One region of the Desulfovulcanus ferrireducens genome, then DNA from elsewhere that is predicted to be linked to it. Evidence: riboswitches for the same ligand, from Rfam matches in the RefSeq annotation. Region 1 holds a riboswitch; each other region holds the start of a gene.
The links. A riboswitch is a leader RNA that binds a small molecule or an ion and turns the genes downstream of it on or off. The one in region 1 is predicted to bind cobalamin.
Positions count from the first base shown of each region.

Region 2: another riboswitch for cobalamin. It lies ahead of KFV02_RS06320 (hypothetical protein); the one in region 1 lies ahead of metE (5-methyltetrahydropteroyltriglutamate--homocysteine S-methyltransferase).
Region 3: another riboswitch for cobalamin. It lies ahead of KFV02_RS09055 (anaerobic ribonucleoside-triphosphate reductase activating protein); the one in region 1 lies ahead of metE (5-methyltetrahydropteroyltriglutamate--homocysteine S-methyltransferase).

Region 1 is NZ_JAGUQP010000046.1:42-6,274, forward strand. It holds tRNA gene KFV02_RS11115 (tRNA-Ala) at 437-512, shown strand; tRNA gene KFV02_RS11120 (tRNA-Pro) at 591-667, shown strand; gene KFV02_RS11125 (GAK system CofD-like protein) at 1,226-2,446, opposite strand; gene infA (translation initiation factor IF-1) at 2,561-2,779, shown strand; gene KFV02_RS11135 (PHP domain-containing protein) at 3,011-3,871, shown strand; cobalamin riboswitch at 3,966-4,135, shown strand; gene metE (5-methyltetrahydropteroyltriglutamate--homocysteine S-methyltransferase) at 4,332-6,233, shown strand, end outside.
Region 2 is NZ_JAGUQP010000014.1:21,393-27,924, reverse strand. It holds gene alr (alanine racemase) at 1-443, shown strand, start outside; gene KFV02_RS06330 (mechanosensitive ion channel family protein) at 490-1,695, shown strand; gene KFV02_RS06325 (EamA family transporter) at 1,784-2,638, shown strand; cobalamin riboswitch at 2,798-2,992, shown strand; gene KFV02_RS06320 (hypothetical protein) at 2,957-3,190, shown strand; gene KFV02_RS06315 (sirohydrochlorin cobaltochelatase) at 3,225-4,112, shown strand; gene cobI (precorrin-2 C(20)-methyltransferase) at 4,157-4,933, shown strand; gene cbiD (cobalt-precorrin-5B (C(1))-methyltransferase CbiD) at 5,097-6,152, shown strand; gene cbiE (precorrin-6y C5,15-methyltransferase (decarboxylating) subunit CbiE) at 6,171-6,532, shown strand, end outside.
Region 3 is NZ_JAGUQP010000025.1:1,229-7,760, forward strand. It holds gene KFV02_RS09040 (ComEA family DNA-binding protein) at 1-182, opposite strand, end outside; gene KFV02_RS09045 (ribonucleoside triphosphate reductase) at 402-2,450, opposite strand; partial or broken gene KFV02_RS09050 (four helix bundle protein) at 2,487-2,813, opposite strand; gene KFV02_RS09055 (anaerobic ribonucleoside-triphosphate reductase activating protein) at 2,876-3,610, opposite strand; cobalamin riboswitch at 3,605-3,928, opposite strand; gene purN (phosphoribosylglycinamide formyltransferase) at 4,045-4,725, opposite strand; gene cobA (uroporphyrinogen-III C-methyltransferase) at 4,815-6,344, opposite strand; gene KFV02_RS09070 (valine--tRNA ligase) at 6,360-6,532, opposite strand, start outside.

The DNA.
Region 1 (6,233 bases):
TAACCATTAACTATTGACAAAAAACACAGTTGCTGAGTTAATTTGCGAGCGCATTTTCTTCAATGCTAACAAAGACTTGGACACATCTAAGGCTTGCTTGCGGGCTGTGCATAATGGGGTTAGTTCATAGAATGTTACTTAATGCCTTTTCTGTTGTTATGATGGGTTTCGAAAGTTCGATGGAATAACCTCCCTATGCACAGCACTTCCGCAATTTTCGCCAAGATGTGTTACCCAACCCGTTTGTAATGCATTTCAGAAAATGCACTCTTCAATTGTGCAGTAATTTGAGGTTGTTAATCATGTCAGAAAGTTGAGATCTTATACTTGATTAACCGGTCAAAGGAGAGTAATGGATAAGAGGTTGGGAAGTTAAGAAACAGCGATTCTTTCCCCTATCTTCTTAATTTCTTATCCTCCTATCTTCTCAAAAAGAGGGGGCGTAGCTCAGCTGGGAGAGCGCAGGCTTCGCAAGTCTGAGGTCGGGGGTTCAAATCCCCTCGCCTCCACCAATTTATATGCACTGTAACCTGTCGATATTAAAAAAATGTTGACAAGTAAGATTTAAATCTTCTATAATTGTTTATTGTCGGGATGTGGCGCAGTCTGGGAGCGCACTTGAATGGGGTTCAAGGGGTCGGAGGTTCAAATCCTCTCATCCCGACCAGCAAGACAGTAAAGGGGCAAATTAACCACGCTACAGGCAGGTATAATTTGTCCCTTTTTATTTTTTTCAGAGATAGTTCAATCATGCATGAGTTTGTGGTCAAACCCTACTCAGAGGGCAATTTTTCATAGTTTTTTCAATCCTGATTTCTTTCATGCTGGTCCAAAGATTTGGACCTAGCTATAGCTTGCTTGCGGACAGAGCATAATGGGATATTTAGGGTAAACAAATATTTTTTTAATTATAGCTGAGTTGAGCCATTTTCACTCAATGGGTGAGATTGCCACGGACAGCTTCGCTGCCCTCGCAATGACAATCTCGCCCCTGTCATTGCGAGTGGAACAAAGTGTAGCGAACCAATCTCAAAGTTTGAACTGCAAAAAAAATCGCTCAATTTAAACTGTCGATAGTTATGGTCAGTATCGCAAAATATTTACCCCATTCACTCTGATGCTCTGCTTTTCCGCAAGCTTCGCCAAGATGGCTTGTTCAAGCCGTTTGTAATGCATTTCAGAAACCAAGGCTTTCAATCAGCGGTTAAAATTTGGTCACAGACTCTTATGTTATTGAAAAAATAATCTCGCATAAACGGTCTACATCTAGGTAGGGGGCAGAGTCTTTAGTGACCAATGGATAACGGATAACCTTAATCCCCCAGGTGGATAGCTCCTCTCCCCGGATTCCTCCGGCATACCTGTTGGTATCGACATCCATCACTACAAAGTTTAACAACTTGCTTATGTTCAGGGAAGATTTATCCTTTCTCAAGTATTTCAATAAAATTTTGATCTGTTTCGAGAGGTTTATCCCCTGCAACTCCGGGTCAATTCCTGTGTTGGGAATAAATATTTTCGGGCAGGGGTTTTGACCTATAGCTTCACCAACTCCCTTGGGCAAAAGATTGGCAATTAGGCTGGTATAAAAACTACCCATAGGGTAGCAGATCAAATCTGCGTTTAATATCAAGTCCCTGGTTTTAGTATCAACTTGCACCTCAATAGGCAGAAGTGATGTGTTGTCTTCTACCAAATAGATATCATTAATTCTGGATTGGATCGCCTGCACCTCTTTACCTGTCAAAAGATGCTGGCCAACTATCTTTTGTCCGTTTTCCAGTTCAGCCGCCAGATGCAGGCTTCTGTTGACCACTGGCCGGACTACTCCCCTGGAGTTTACCAGGCGGGAAAATTCTTCAACTGCCCTGTCAATCTTCCGGTTACTCTTTAAGTAGAGCCCAGCAAGAACAAGATTGCCCAGGCTTGCCCTGTTGAAGTCAAAGTCCGCAGATAAATTTTGTTCAACTATGCGCAGGTAATCACAAATATTTTCGCGTATGGAGTGGGGGACTTTAAGGAAAAGATGACTACTCCCGTTTACTATATCACCCCAAATCATGCTCAAGTTTTTTTGAGGGAGATTGTTGGGAAAGCGATAAGAAAGCAGAGCCCGCACTTCAGGGATTCCAGGAACGCTTTTATCAGCTAGCGCCAAAAGTCTGTTGCGTAAATCCCCAACTGCGGGCATGCGTAGAGCATGCCTTAACCTGGCAGAGCTGCCACCTGAATCAAAGGGAGTGATAATGTGGATGGAGTTATGAGTGTATTGGATGAGCTTCTGGCTTAACGCCTTGAGAGCACTACCTCCACTAAAAAAAAGAATCTTCGGGCCATGGGGCGCGTTTGTTTGCAATCGCTCAATTTTGACCAGATCTGGCCGGATAACCTCTACGGTTTCATCAAGTCCGCCCTTACTCCATTTTATGGAAAGATTATTTTTCATAATATACTAAAGTCTGATTTTGGTTTATCTTGACATGTTCATAGCTTCAATTTATTAATTATAATTCATTTTAAATTTGTTAAACTAACTAATCAACCTTTGAAAGGAGTTTTTATGGCCAAAGAAGAAGCCATTGAGGTGGAAGGTGTTGTTGAAGAAGCACTGCCCAATGCCATGTTTAGAGTTAAATTGGATAATGGGCATGTGGTACTTGGGCATATTTCTGGCAAAATGCGTAAATACTATATTCGTATTTTGCCGGGAGACAGGGTCAAGGTTGAGCTTTCCCCTTACGATCTAACTAGGGGCAGGATTACGTATCGTTTCAAGTAGCAACTCATAGTCTGGAGTTTAAAACAAGCTAAAGTTAAAATAAATAGTTTTTTAAGACAAACGTAAGAAAAAAGACTGGCATTAAGACTAAAAGTATTCGTCTGTTTATCTATTGTATCTATTGATAACACCATGTTTTAATTGCCTCTGTCTTTGGCGGAACAATTTTTAAATTGAAATTTACAATTTTGATAAATTTGTTAATGTTTGAGTCTGTGCATATTTAACCACATGCCTGAAATAGATTTACATACCCATTCGACTGCCTCTGATGGTACCTTGACCCCCACCGAACTGGTTCGACTGGCTAAAAAACAAGGTTTGAAGGCCATTGCCCTTACTGACCACGATACAATCAGAGGGCTTGCCTCTGCCTTGCAGGCAGGAAAAGAACTAGGTCTAGAAGTCATCCCCGGCTGTGAATTAAGCGTGGATTATCCGGACGGGATTATGCATATCCTCGGTCTGTGGCTTAGGCCTGAAGCGGAGCAGCTGGATGCAGCTTTGAGGTCTTTGCAGGCCAAGCGGAATAAGCGCAACGAGCTGATGATTGCCAAGCTCCAAGACTTAGGCCTGGACATCACTTATGCAGAAGTCAAAGAATTGGCCGGGGGAGGAAGTGTGGGGCGTCCCCATCTGGCCCAGGTTTTGATGAAGAAAGGAATTGTTCCCTCTATACAGGAGGCTTTTAATAAGTACCTTGGCCCCCGGGGCAGTGCCTATGTGCCCAAGCAAAAGCTTACTCCTGAAGAAGCTATCTCTTTGCTTAAAAAGGAACAGGCTACCGTAATTTTGGCCCATCCCTTTTCTCTGAATTTGCATTTGCCTGCCTTGGAAAAGGAGCTTGTCCAGCTGAAAAAACTTGGTCTTGACGGAGTAGAAGTCTTGTATTCTGAACATACGCCGGATCAAACTGCTGCCTATTTATACCTCTGTCAGGAATTAGACCTTTTGGTCAGTGGCGGCTCGGATTTCCATGGCACGATCAAACCTCATATTGCCTTGGGAACAGGGAAAGGAAATCTGGACATTCCTTATTCCTTGCTGGAAAAGATAAAGACCAGAAGGCAGGAACAAGGGCTTTGGGTTTAAGAACACCGAAGCGTGTCAGGTATTTTTTTGCACTCCTACATTATCTTCCTTGACAGGAAAAACTTGTTCTCCTTATATTCCCTCTACTTTTAAACAGACATAAAACGCGCTCAGGAAACGGAACACGGTGCAAATCCGTGGCAGACGCGCTGCTGTGACCGGAAAATATTCTGGCTGGCGTATTCACTGGGGAAACCTGGGAAGGATACGCTAACTTAAGCCATTTCCGGAAGCCAGAAGACGTCCTGGGATGCGTCTATTTTCACCTCGCGGTTTGGGTGAAGAATAGAATGGGAGAAGGCCATGCAAATTTGCATGTGGCACTTGTGGATTATTGTCTTTTCTCCTGATTCTAAACAATTCTGACGCAAACCCGCCCGTGAGGGCGGGTTTTTTTATGGCTTTTTGTCAGGCCTGGCGCGTGCTTTATGTCTGCATCTAATTTTCAAAGGAGGAGTTTATGCTCACACATTCATTGGGATTTCCCCGCATTGGCCTGCATCGGGAGTTAAAAAAGGCAGTAGAAAGTTTTTGGAAAGGTGAAATTGACAAGGAGACTCTGTTTCAGAAGGCAAAGGAATTACGTCTTAACCACTGGCGTCTGCAGCATGATGCCGGTATTGACCTTCTGCCTGTTGGGGACTTTTCCTTTTATGACCACATTCTGGATATGACTGCAGCTTTAGGAGCAGTCCCAAAACGTTATAATTGGGAGGGCAGCGAAGTTGATCTGGACACTTATTTTGCCATGGCCCGTGGCACGGCAGGTGAAGATGGTGGGATTATTGCCATGGAAATGACCAAATGGTTTGACACTAATTACCACTATATTGTGCCTGAGTTTACACCCGAACAAACCTTTTCTCTGTCCAGCTCAAAGCTGTTCAATGAAATACGAGAGGCCAAAGAAGCAGGATTCAACAATATCAAGGCTGTTATTCCCGGCCCTTTGACGTATGTCTATCTGGGCAAGTCAAAGGACGACAACTTTGACCGGTGGGATCATCTTGATGCTATTGTCAATGTGTACGAAGAGATTATTGCGGGGGTGAGGAGGGAATTAACGTGGATTCAAATTGATGAACCCATCCTGGTGTTAGACCTGCCAGATCATGTCCGCGCCCGTTTCCAAAACGTTTATGAGCGGCTGGCCAAGGCAAAAGGAGAGGCCAGAATTATGCTGGCCACATATTTTGGAGATATTCTGGAGCACAAGGATATTGTCATGTCCCTGCCCATAGACGGACTACACCTGGATCTTGTTCGCTCCCCTTATCAACTCGGTCCCATTTTAGCTGAACTTCCCTCTTCTATGACCCTTTCCTTAGGGATTGTGGATGGCCGAAATATATGGCGGGTAGATATGGACAAGGGACTGCAGATGATAACAAAAGCCTGCACAGCTCTGGGTGCCGATAGGGTACTCCTTGGACCGTCATGTTCGTTGTTGCATGTGCCCATTGATCTGGAGGAGGAAAAAAAACTAAATCCCGAAATCAGGTCCTGGATGGCCTTTGCCAAACAAAAATGTTTTGAGTTGCGCGTTTTAGCTGATGCAATAGATAAAAAAGTTGTCCGGAATATTCTTGCTGAAAACAGGAAAATAATGGCCAGCAGACAAAATAGTCCCTTGGTCAAAAATGAACAAGTGCAAAGAGAACTGCGGGCCACTGACGAATATATGTTTAAACGTAGCGCTCCTTATTCTGAGCGCAGACAAAAGCAACGGGCACATCTAAATCTGCCCCTTTTACCAACCACAACCATCGGTTCTTTTCCTCAGACCGCTGAAATACGAAGCACACGCCGCAAGTTTAAAACAGGGCAGATGAGTCAGGAAGATTATGTTCGGGCCATGCAGGGTTTTATTCAGGATACGGTGGCCAGGCAGGAACAAATTGGCCTGGACGTGCTTGTGCATGGAGAGCCTGAACGAAACGATATGGTTGAATATTTTGGCGAGCAACTGGCGGGCTATTGTTTTACGGAAAATGGCTGGGTGCAGAGTTATGGCACACGTTGTGTTAAGCCCCCTATCATTTATGGGGATGTGTACCGTCCCAAAACCATGACTGTAGACTGGATCACCTATGCCCAATCACTGACTGCAAAACCCGTTAAAGGCATGCTCACCGGGCCCATAACTATGCTCTGCTGGAGCTTTGTCCGTGACGACCAACCACGCAGCCTGACCTGTAAGCAGATTGCCATGGCTATTCGCAAAGAAGTGCAGGATCTGGAAAAGGCCGGGGTTAAAATTATCCAGATTGACGAGCCAGCCCTGCGCGAGGGCCTGCCTTTAAAGCGTAAACATTGGCATGAATATCTGGACTGGGCCGTTAATTGTTTTCGTCTGGCCACG
Region 2 (6,532 bases), on a different contig from region 1:
GCTCCAATCCATTTTGGGGAACCAAGTGGGAGGCAAAGGGACAGAAGCTTACTCCGGCAATGGAGGTCACGGCCCCGGTCCTGTCCGTACATGACCTGTCCAGAGGACAAAGTATAAGTTATGGTCAAACTTTTACTGCCCCGCGAGACATGCAAGTGGCTCTTGTTGCCTGTGGCTATGCAGACAATTACTCCCGCGCTCTGTCCAACAAAGGATGGATGCTTGTCCATGGCAGAAGAGCCCCCGTTATCGGCCGCGTCTGTATGCAACTCACAGCCATAGACATAAGCCATATTCCGCAGACCAGGCCGGGGGACCTGGCCTATGTCTTGGGTGGACAGGGTAAAGAGAAAATCCTGCCGGAAGAGCTGGCCAAATGGTGGGGAACCATCACCTATGAGGTTTTTTGTCTACTAGGGCAAAACACCAGGGAATATGAGTAAAACACGATGTTCAGAAAGGCTAAAAGTTTAAGAGGTAAAAGAAGTTATGCTGGATAAAATCTGGGATGGATTAGCGAATATCCCTTACGGTATCGACCTGGTTAAATTAGCCTTTGTCTTTATTGTCAGCTGGTTAAGTTATGTAGTGAGCCAAAAATACCTGCTCGGTTTGATCAATAAAATTCTTACAAAGACCAAGACCAAATGGGACGATGTATTGATCAAGAACAAGGTGTTTAACCAGTTGATCTTACTGATCCCGGCCATGGTCTTTTATTATGGTCTAAAGGCCCTCCCCACATTGTTTTCCTATGGCCAGAAAATTGTCTCTATTTATGTAACCTTTATTATTATTCTTGTCGTAAACAAACTTCTCGATTCCTTTGTTGACATCTACAATACCTACCCCATTTCAGCCAGGCGCCCCATCAAAGGTTATCTGCAACTAGTCAAAATTTTTGTCTATATTATTGGGGGAATTTTTCTTATCTCCATTATCCTGGATAAATCTCCCTGGGGCCTGATAAGTGGAATTGGTGCTTTGACCGCTGTGCTCATGCTCATTTTTAAGGATACGGTTTTATCCTTTGTGGCCAGCATTCAAATTGCCAGTTACGATCTTTTGCGAAAAGGTGACTGGATTGAGATGCCTGCGTTTGGAGCTGACGGCGATGTCATTGATATTGCCCTGCATACAGTCAAAGTGCAAAATTTTGACAAGACCATTGTGGCAATCCCTACATTTAAGTTTTTGGATCATTCCTTTAAAAACTGGCGGGGGATGGAAGAGGCCGGAGCGCGCAGGATTAAAAGATCTATTTTAATAGACCAGTCCAGCATCAAGTTTCTGGACGACGAGCTCATGGAGCGTTTATCAAAAATAGATATTCTCAAAAGTTATCTGGAGCAAAAAAGGATAGAAATCGAGGAGCACAATAAAAATGTAGGAGCCAGTCCGGAATCAGTGCTCAATGGCCGGCGCCTGACAAACCTGGGTACCTTGCGGGCCTATATCCTGGCTTATCTTAAGTCCCATCCCAATATCAGACAAGACCTGACCCTGATCGTGCGTCATCTACAGCCTACGGCGGATAAAGGTCTGCCACTGGAGATTTACTGCTTTGTGAATGATACAAATTGGGCCAATTACGAGGCTATTCAGGCCGATATTTTTGACCATATCCTGGCTGCCTTGCCAGAATTTCATTTGAGGGCCTATCAGCGCAACGCCCTGGTAGATCGCAGGATATAAACCAGGCTTGTTCATAATGTGTCCTTCACGTGAATAACTTTATTAAATACCCTCACCTGGGCCCGAAACCTGCATACTAACCGAACTGATGTGGATTGTTCTCTCTTTGTTTACCGCCCTTTGCGAGGCCATTAAAGATGGCCTCTGCAAAAAGGGACTACAGGGTAATAATTTTCTGGTCATTGCCTGGGCATGGAAGGCCTTTTCCCTGCCGTTTCTCCTTCCTTTAAGTTTCATAACCCCTGTCCCTGAATATTTAAGTCTGCGTTTTTTGGGGATCCTGGCCCTTGGAGGCGGATTAAATATCCTGGCCACGATCCTGTATATCCGGGCCATCCAAGCCTCTGACCTATCCCTGACCCTGCCTCTCCTTAGTTTTACGCCGATTTTTTTGCTCTTTACTTCTCCGCTCATGGTCGGCGACAAGCCAGAACCTACTGGTTTTTTGGGCGTGTTTCTGATTTTTCTGGGTTCATATATTTTAGGCAGCTCAAAACCTGGCTTTTGGGGGCCCATCAAGGGACTGTTTTCAGAAAAAGGCCCCAGGCTTATGCTTTGTGTAGCCCTTATCTGGAGCATCGCCGCCAATGTGGATAAAATGGGCATAAGGGAGACATCCCCTTTTTTCTGGGCCTTTTGCGTTCAAGCATTTATTGCTTCCGGCCTGACCTTGCTTTTATTCAAACAGCAAAAAAGTATTTCCCTTGGCTCCAGAAAAAACATCTTTTTGCTGAGCCTAATCGGACTATTTACAGCAATGGGGCTCATTTCCCAAATGTCAGCAGTAAACATCGGCTTGGTACCTTATGTAATAGCCATCAAGCGATTAAGCATTGTTTTCGGGGTGATTATTGGTGCACTAGTCTTTAAGGAAAAGGATTTAAAGCTAAGGCTTTGCGGGGCCATGATCATGCTGGCAGGAGTTTTCCTGATGACGGCCTGATTCAATTTCGTTTAGCTTGGATGGACTGAACCGCCTCAACTTCCAGACTCCCACCACCCCACTCACCCACTCTCCCACTCAACCACTCAACCACTCGACTACTCGACCACTCAACTAATTCCCTTGCTTTCCTCTGCGTCCTGAGCTAAAAAAATGTCACTGTTCATTTTATCTTTTGGTGCTTGTAAAGCTTAATAGGGAATCCCGTGAAAATCGGGAGCGGTCCCGCCGCCGTGATTCCCACAAAAGTCAGTCTCCGTGTGCGCCACTGTCCTATTTTGAGTTCTCAAAATGGATGGGAAGGCCGAGGCTGATGGGATGAGCCGGAAGACCTGCCAAAAGATATCCTTTTCTCCTGAACAACGGGGGCTTTGTTCAGGAGGCCGGGTGTATGACTACCTGCTGGGAACGATCAAGCTCAAAGCTTCAGCTTCAAAACGAAGAAAAATTGATACCGGGCGCCCAAACTACATAAAATTTGAGTGCCCGGCTAAAAGAAGCTATAAGCTACCTAGCAGGCCTGTCGCATTTATCCCCATATACACCATTTAGTTATTAGCCCCAAAAAAATTTTGGGAGGTTTATTATGCGTAATTTTTTGGGATTGCGGGTTTTACCCGTTGTGGTGGGACTTTTTTTCTTACTTACCTTGGCAAGTGATGTCCTTGCTCATGGCCATAAGCAAGAGAAAAAAATAGGTATTTTATTGGTGGCTTTCGGCACGACTTATACGCAGGCTCAAAAAGCCTTCACCAATATAGAAAAAAAAGTGCGTCAGGCCTTTCCGGGCATACCTGTGTACTGGGCCTATACGTCAAAGATTATCCGCCATAAATTGGCTAAGAAAGGGCAAAAACTCCTTTCTCCGGCCCAGGCCCTGGCCAAAATGATGGATGAAGGCTTTACCCATGTGGCTGTGCAATCATTGCACACTATTCCAGGCGCGGAATATGATTATCTGGTCCAGGTGGCACAAAGCTTTTCAGGTCTGCCCAAGGGCATACAAAAAATCCTGGTAGGTCATCCGTTATTGGCAACACACGAAGATTTTCAAAAAACAGTTCAGGCCTTGCTCAAAAACATCCCGGCACAAAGAAAACAGGAAGAGGCAGTTCTTTACATGGGGCATGGGTCGTACCATTCGGCCAATGCCTGTTATCCGGCCCTGCAATATTACTTGTGGCAAAAGGACAAAAATATTTTCGTGGGCACTGTAGAAGGTGCGCCATCCCTTGAGGATACTGTCAAGGAACTAAAAAGCCGCGGAATAAAAAAGGCGTATCTCCTTCCGTTTATGTCTGTGGCTGGTGACCATGCCCGCAACGATATGGCCGGAGATGAACCAGACTCCTGGAAATCAGTGCTCACTGCACAAGGAATAGAATGTATACCGGTACTTAAAGGCACGGCTGAATATGATCAGATTGTAGATATCTGGGTCGAACACTTAAAAACTGTAGTGGACCAACTTTAAAGTACGAAAGGGGGTTACCCCGCATCTACAGGACGTATCAGTTTATGCATCGATATGTTACTTATCCTGAGAAAGGACATTTTTATGCCCTGGGTGTTGGCCCGGGTGCGCCAGACCTTTTGACTATCAGGGCTGTGAACATGATTAAAGGGGCAGATGTGATCATCTGCCCCTGTTCAGCCCGTTCTAAAACCAGCCTCGCTTTAGAGGCGATCAAGCCATGGCTTGATCGCCAGGAAATAGTCGAGCATGTCTATCCTATGGATAGGGATGAACAAAAGACATGGACGTCATGGGAGAAAATGGCCTCGTTGGTTGTTAAACGATGCAATCAAAACCAAATAGTGGTGCAGGTCACACTTGGTGATCCGCTGGTCTATAGCACCAGTTGCTATCTTCTGCACCTTTTATCCAAAAGAATGCATCGCTCGATGATCCATGTGGTGCCCGGCATCACTGCATTTCAGGCCGTGAGTGCAAAGCTTGGTTATCCTCTGACCATGCAGGAAGATAGACTTTTGCTCGTTCCTGGCACAGACATGCAGGAAGTGGAGAAATGCCTTACCAGATGTGAAACACTGGTGTTATATAAGGTGGGCAAGAAAATTTCCGAGCTTTACGCTCTTCTTAAAAAACATGGATTGGAACATAGGGCCAAAATGGTCTGTTATGTAGAACAGGAAGATAAAGAGTTTGTCTGTGAAGACCTGGCCCAGGCCTTGAAATCCATGCCCGGCTACCTGGCCACAGTGATTGTGAATATTGGAAGAAGAAAGTGGAATAACCATAAAAGAGCCTGTGACCACACCTTTTCAACTTAATCCCCATGGTTTATTCCAGTCCTGATTTCTTTCATGCTGGTCATGCTGGTACAAAGACTTTCAATCAGCGGTTAAAATAGGGTGTGTCCACTGGCTCAAAAGAGAAGAGGTGAAAAGACGAAGGAGCTAAAAGGTTAAGAGGAAAAGAGGTCTGGAAGAAGGTATGCCGGTAAAGAGCAAGTTAAAAACAGGCCTGAGCACTGGCACGTGTGCAGCTGCCGCGGCCAAGGCTGCAGTTTTACTACTTAGCGGCAGCGTGGACAAAGATGAAGTTCAGGCAGTTGAAATTACCCTGCCCACGGGCAAAAAAATCAAGGTCCCTATTAAAGGGTGGAGCAAGCAGGATAATTTGGCCTGCGCCTGGGTAGAAAAGGATGCCGGCGATGACCCGGACGTAACTCACGGTCTGGAGGTTCATGTACAGGCAAGATTTAACAGCGAAGGCAATAGAATTGAGTTCGTCCGCGGCAAAGGTTTAGGCGTAGTGACCAGACCAGGCCTGCCAGTACCAGTGGGTGAGCCAGCCATAAATCCCGTTCCAAGACAGATGATCATCCAGGCCATCAGGGAAGTAACTGCTTTAGGTGTGCAAATAAAAATCTCCATTCCCTGCGGCGAAGAAGTTGCTCACAAGACCTTTAATCCCCGTTTAGGCATTAAGGGTGGCATCTCGATTTTGGGCACCACTGGTGTGGTCAGACCCTATTCCGTAGCGGCCATTAAAGAAACCATAGGCTTAAATATAAATATGGTTTGGGAAATGGGCTACAGGGAACTGGTCCTGGTGCCGGGAAATATCGGGAACAGGGCTGCAACGAGCCTTGGGTTTAATGCGGATATAGTTGTTGAGGTAAGTAATGAATGGGCCTATGCTCTGGACAAGCTCAAAAACTATGACTTTAGAAAAGTAACTATCCTCGGCCATGCTGGAAAACTTTTAAAATTTATAAACGGCCACTTTCAGACTCATAGCCAAAATTCTCCTTCAGCAGTGCCCATATTTCTAGCCGCAGTAAAACAGGTACTGGGCATCAAACTTACAGATGTGACTACCGTGGAAGGAGGATTTTCCTGTCTGGCAGCCAAAGAGCGACAGGTTATTGGCAACCACCTGGCCAAGCAGGTATTCGAAAAGGTACAGCAAAGGCTAAGTACTGTTCCTCTCTTACAAGTTGTTTTAATCAACCTAAAAGGTGAAATTTTAGGCAAGAACCTTTGATATCGTCCAAGTCGCATCATGATCAACAAGCTCAATAAACCCAAAATCTCTATTATTGGCTGCGGACCGGGGGACAAAGATTTTCTAACTTTGGCCGCGCTAAAAGAAGTGGAGAAAGCAGATATTCTGGTTGGTGCTCCCAGGCTACTTGAGCTTTTTCCAGAGTTTAAAGGCCGGCTATTTTCTTTAGGTGCGGACATAGACCAAGCCCTTGAGTTCATAGAGACCAGTTTTAAAGACCAAAAGATAGCCGTGCTCGTCAGTGGCGACCCCGGCTGTTTTAGTTTTAGCCAGAAGGTTGTGCACAAATTTGGCCCGGAAAATTGCCATCTAGTCCCGGGAATTAGCTCGGTGCAACTTGCCCTCTCTCGGCTTAAGCT
Region 3 (6,532 bases), on a different contig from region 1:
TATTTCTCCCTGTATTTTATTATCCTCTCAGCGATCACCGGCCCTATACCCGGAAGGCTAATCAACTCCTCTACAGTGGCAGTGTTGATATTCACCGGTTCTCCAGCAAGGGCAAAAGACGGAGCAATGCACAAAGTCCAAACTAGAGCTACAACAAACAAAGCTTTTAGAAAACGAAACATAGGGAACCTCCTTCTGGCCCATGCCCCCCATCGTGGCAGGAGTGCATGAAACATCAAGTTCAAAGTTTATTTATATCAATACGTTGCGTATATTTTATTTACGCTAACGGAGTTATGCTCTGATTTTTTTACATAAGGTGATTCCTTATGTAAAAAAGAGGTTCCCAAACATTAACAAAAACAAGCTTCTAGAACAAGCTGGCAACGATCGAATAATCTTTAAACTGCCAATTCAAATACCTGCCGGTCTCTGTATTCTGCCTGCTTACCCTTGTTCCAAAGGTTAACCGGCCTGTAATAACCCACCACGCGAGTATACACTTCGGTATCCAGACCACATTTCGGGCAGGTAAAATGTTCGCCTTGCAAATAACCGTGTTCCTTACAAACAGAAAATGTCGGGGTAATGGATAAATAAGGTAGTTTAGTCTTGGATAATGCCTTGAGGATAAAGCTCCTTAAGGCACCTGTATCTGTTACAGCCTCACCCAGGAAGGTATGAAAAACAGTGCCGCCAGTATACAAAGGCTGAAGTTTATTCTGGTGTTCCAGAGCAAAAAATACGTCCCTGGTGATGTCCACAGGCAAAGTTGTGGAGTTGGTGTAATAGGGCACACCATTTCCAGAAGTATAGATAGTATTGTAAAGGGCCTTATCAATCTTGGCCAAGCGATAACTTGTTCCTTCCGCAGGGGTTGCTTCAAGATTATATAGATTTCCGGTTTCTTCCTGGAATTTTACAGTCAAGTTACGCAAATGTTCAAGAACCCTCTCCATCAGCCTCATGCCGGCCTCGGTTTCAATACCCTTGCCCAACAGATTCATGCAGGCTTCGTGTCCGCCTACCAAGCCAATAGTACTAAAATGACCTTTAAGGCCATTTTTTAAGTACCTTCTAGAAAAGGGGAAAAGACCTTTTTCCATGTTATCGCAAATGAGCTTGCGTTTAAATTCCAGAGAGTCCTTTGCCAGCTCTGCATATTCAGCGATTAAATCTAAAAAGTCCTCTTCACCCTGAGCCAAAAAAGCCAGCTTAGGCAGGTTCAAGGTGACTACGCCAATAGACCCGGTCAAATCACCCGCCCCAAACAGACCTCCGGTTCTTTTCCTCAGCTCCCTTAAATCCATCTGCAAACGGCAGCACATGGAACGCACATCTTCGGGATTTAAGTCTGAATTGATAAAATTCTGGAAATAAGGCACACCATATTTTGCTGTAAGCTTGAGCAGCAGTTCGCCGACCTCACTTTCCCAAGGGAAATCAGGCGTCACATTATAGGTGGGAATGGGGAAAGAAAAGATGCGCCCATGGTAATCACCTTCCAGCATGACCTCTAAAAAGGCCCTGTTAATCATTTCCATTTCCGGGACAAAATCCCCATAGGTCTCATTTTGCAGCTTCCCACCAATAATCACTGCTTCTTTGGCAATATGTTTAGGTGGAACCAGATCAAATGTTAAATTGGTGAACGGGCTCTGTCCCCCCCATCTGGAAGTGGTGTTCAGGTTAAAGACAAATTTCTGCATGGCCTGCTTAACCTGGTGGTAATCAAGGCCATCATAACGGACAAAGGGGGCGAGATAAGTATCCACATTATTAAAGGCCTGTGCGCCGGCCCATTCATTTTGCAGAGTGCCCAAAAAGTTGACCATCTGCCCCAAAGCAGAATCAAAATGTTTGGCCGGACCGGAAGAACACCGTCCTTCCAGGTTGAACCCTTCCAGGAGAAGGTCACGCAAACTCCATCCGGCACAGTAACCAGCCAGGCCAAAAGACAGGTCATGGATATGAAAATAACCATGTTCATGGGCCAAACGAATCTCTTCCGGATATTTTTCCAAGGCGTACCTGGCCTGCACAGATCCGGACAAATGCAGCATCAGCCCCTGAAAAGAGTGGGCCATGTTGGCATTCTCATTAACCCGCCAATCAGACTTGTTCATGTAGCTGTCAATGGTATCTTTGATATCTAAAAAGGCCTCTTTCTGGCTACGAATCTCCCGTCTCTTTTCCCGGTATAAAATATATTTTTTAGCAGCCTGATACAGCCTGGACTCCATGAGGACCAATTCCACCATATCCTGGACCTGCTCTTGCTCAGGTATGTCCAAATCTGCAAGCTTGTTTTCCACTTTCATGGCCAGTCTTTTGGCCAAAAGAGGATCTTTAATCCCGCTGGCCTTTAAGGCCTTGAAAATAGCCTGGGCGATCCTATCTACAGACCAGGTTTCCAGCCGGCCGTCTCTCTTTTTGATTTGTTTAGGCATAAATATATCTCCTTTCAGATAATTTTGAATGTTGAATTATTTTTTATTCTGTTGTCCAGTCTTTATTATGCTTGTTAAAATTTTCATAATACTCTCAATTTCATCAAACAGGAGCTTTACTTTCGGCTTATCAGGATCAATATAGCCACTATCTTTTAATAAGTTTAGCCAATAATGCGTCTCTCTTGCTTCTTTAGCTGAAATAGACATCTTCGCTAAAAAATCTTTTTTACTAAATCCTACCTGAGCTTCATTAACATTTGCACCAATTGATGTTCCGCATTCTAACAATTGTTTAGACATCACATATTCTCTTTTATCATCTACCAGAAAATTATATAATTCAATAACCATTGAAGCAAATTTATATGTCTTTTAAACTATTATATTATCTTTCACTTCTTTAATTAAACATCCAACATTAATCATTCAACATTAACGAACGTCTGCTCTACCAATTCAAATCCTTTGGGCAGGTAGGTTTGAACTTCATGCATATCATCTTCTGTTAAACTCGGTACCCTGGTACATCGAAAGATAAATCTGTTCGGCCATTTTTTAGCCATATCAAAGATGGCTTCCAGACATTTTTGTGCTTTTTGTGAGCTAACCTTATTTCCAGTCAGCTGGGGATATTTTCCCCAGGGGCCTTTGACATCCACGGCTACCATCCGGACCAAATCCTTTTCCAGGACCAGCTTGACCACATCTGGCCGCAGACCATTGGTATCAAGCTTAACCGGAAGATTAAATACCCTTAAGGTGGTCAGGACTTGTTCAAGCCCCGCCAAGATAGTTGGCTCCCCCCCACTAACCACTAATCCATCCAACCAGGTTTTGTCATGATCTATTCTTTCCAGAACCATCCCCCGGTCCAATTGGGGTAAACTTTGCGGTTCCCAGGCAAGCCTGGCATTATGGCATGTGGGGCAACGCAGATTGCATCCACCAAAAAACAATACCGCGGTCACCTTGCCCGGCCAGTCACATAAACTTAACGGTTCATATCCGCGCAATGCCACCCAGGGCGATACGCAGGAGTTATTCTTATCTGACATTCCGAAAATAAATTTAGGGTACCTTGGTTTAAAATTCAGAATCTTAAGTATTTTGAGGATAAAATAAATATTTCCCCTGCATCCTCGTGCAGAGAAAATCATGACAAGCTCCAGGCAGGTCTTCTGGCTCTTCCCGGTTTTCTGCCGACCTTCCCATCCTTTTTTAAAAAAAGAAGTTCAGAAGTTGAGAAGATTAGGAGATAGGTTTTTATAAACGAAAGTCCCATCTCCTTTTCCGTGTTCTTCAATCTTCCTAACTTCCCAACATCCTATCTGCCTAACTTCTCCTAAGCAGGAATGCAGGACAGTGGTCATGACCTGGAGAAAACCTTCACGGGAATTACAGCGGCGGGACCGCCCCGGACTCTCACCGGAGTTCCCTATTAAGGCCGCGCGGCCACCTGGAGTAAATCATGGCGGCAGAAATTATAATCCCACCAGAGGCAGGATACAAGAAAAAATAAAAAAATAAATAATTCGACTAATTAGAGGGCGAGACTTTTTAAATTAAACCCAAAATCCCTGGTCTGGCGTGACTAAAAACCCGGCTCCAGTCCTGGATTGACAAAGGCTGGTGCTGTTTCATCCGCTTGCACAAAAACCGGAGGGCAATCCCTCACTTCCACTTTTCTGCCCACAATCTTAAGCCTTCCCTGGGCCAGCCACTCAATAGCCTGAGGGTAAATCCGATGCTCCCAATTCAAGATACGCTGCCCGAGGCTCTGGCCATCATCGCTGACATAGGCCGGCACAACAGCCTGGATAATAATCGGACCATTATCCATTTTCTCGTCCACAAAATGCACTGTACACCCGGAAAAACGCACCCCATAATCAGCTGCCTGGGCCTGGACACGCACGCCTGGAAAACTGGGTAAAATTGCAGGATGTATATTTAAAATTTTATTGGGAAAGGCCTGAATGAACGCAGGAGTCAATATCCGCATAAATCCGGCCAGAATTACCGCTTCTGCACCTGCTTCCTTGATAACCCGGACCATGGCCTGATCAAAGTCCTCGCGGGAAGAAAAATTTTGATGCTCGATAACTTCCGTGCGCAAATTATGCTTTTTGGCTCTTGTTAGTCCGTAGGCATCGGGTTTATTGCTGATAACCACCTTGATTTCGGCATGAAGCACTTTCTGTTCTATTTTATCAATTATGGATTGCAGATTCGACCCGCTTCCTGAGATTAAAACAGCTATGGGTAAGGCCATTGATCCTCCTTTTTTGTTTGAGTGGTTAAGTTAATTTATTCTCTTAATAATACAAAACAACTAAACCACTCAACTACTTACCTACTCAACTATTCAACTATAGCTTTCACCAAGCCATCTATAGTAAATTCTTCTGGCTGAATATGGGCATCAAAACCATACTTCTGTAATGTTCTAGCCGTAATAGGACCTATGCAGGCCAATTTTATACCGTTTCCGCCTTCTGCGGCAGATACATAAGGTTTAAGTTTCTCAGCATCGAGGAGACTAAAGAAATTCTCAACAGTAGAAGAACTGGTAAAGGTAATATATTGAATTTTTCCTTCATTAATCTGCTCTAAGAGGACATCAGCGTTAGCGTCGCTTTCCTGGCTTAATACTGTTTCGTAAACAGGTAAAATATCTACCTCTGCCCCGGCACGTCTCAGGTTTTCCGGTAGGACCTCCCGTGCCTTCTTGGCCCTGGGAATGAGCACTTTTTTGCCCTTGATCCCCATTTTTAAAAGCCCTTCCACCACGGATTCCGCCACGTATTTATCAGGAATAAAGTCAGCAAAAATCCCCCTTTCTCTCAAAGCAGAAGCCGTGGCCGGCCCAATTGCTGCCACCTGCGTCAGCCCGAGAGCGCGGGCATCATAGCCCATGCTTCTCAGCTGTTGCCAGAAGAATTTGACCCCATTGACAGAGGTAAAAACAATCCATTGGTAAAAATCCAGATTTGTGATGGCCTCTCTTAAATGAGAGTAATCATCCAGAGGCTTGATCTTGATGGTTGGGAACTCATAACAGCATGCGCCAAGTGCTTCCAGCTTGCTTACCAAGACGCTGGCTTGTTCCCTGGCCCGAGTCACAACCACGCCTTTACCCAAAAGTGGCAGCTTTTCGAACCAATCCAGCTTATCTTTTAATTTAACCACTTCCCCGACCACCAAAAGAGATGGAGGTCTAAACCCCTTCGCTCTGGCCTGGTCAGCTATTTCAGCAATAGTGGACACCAGTGTTCTTTGGCGACAGGTTGTTCCCCAATGGATGAGGCTTGCCGGCATATCCGGACGCATGCCAGCCTGGATAAGGTTGGTACTAATATATTCCAGATTTTTCACGCCCATAAAAAAGACCAGGGTACTTGTTCCAGAGGCCAGGGCCTGCCAATTATGAGCGCTCTCGGGCTTGTCCGGGTCTTCGTGACCAGTGATAAACGATACTGAAGAGGCATACCTTCTATGGGTCAAGGGAATACCAGCATAAGCCGGCGCGGCCACAGCCGAAGTCACCCCCGGAACCACTTCAAAATCAAGACCTGCTTCGATAAGCTCCTCTGCCTCTTCCCCGCCCCGACCAAAAACATAGGGATCGCCGCCTTTGAGCCTGGCCACAACCAGCCCCTTTTTGGCCCTGTCCACCAACAAATCATTAATCTTGTCCTGGGGCAGGGTGTGATCTCCGCCTTTCTTGCCTACATAGATAATTTCTGCATCCTTGCGGCAAAACTTTAAAAACTCCTTATTAGCCAGATAGTCGTAAACAACAACGTCAGCCTTTTCCAAGATATTTTTGGCCTTTATGGTCAAAAGCCCAGGATCGCCAGGCCCTGCTCCCAATAAATAGACTTTAGACATCGCTTAATGTGCCTCCTATTTCAGTCCAGCAAGCCGCTCTCTTAATTTTTCTAGCTTTACTTTTTTTTCCTCAAATTCATTCAGTTTACGCTTTTCTTTGTCCACCACATGAGCTGGGGCCTTGTTCACAAATCCCTCGTTGGACAGTTTGCGGCTGACAAATTCCAGCTCCTTGTTGATTTTCTTTA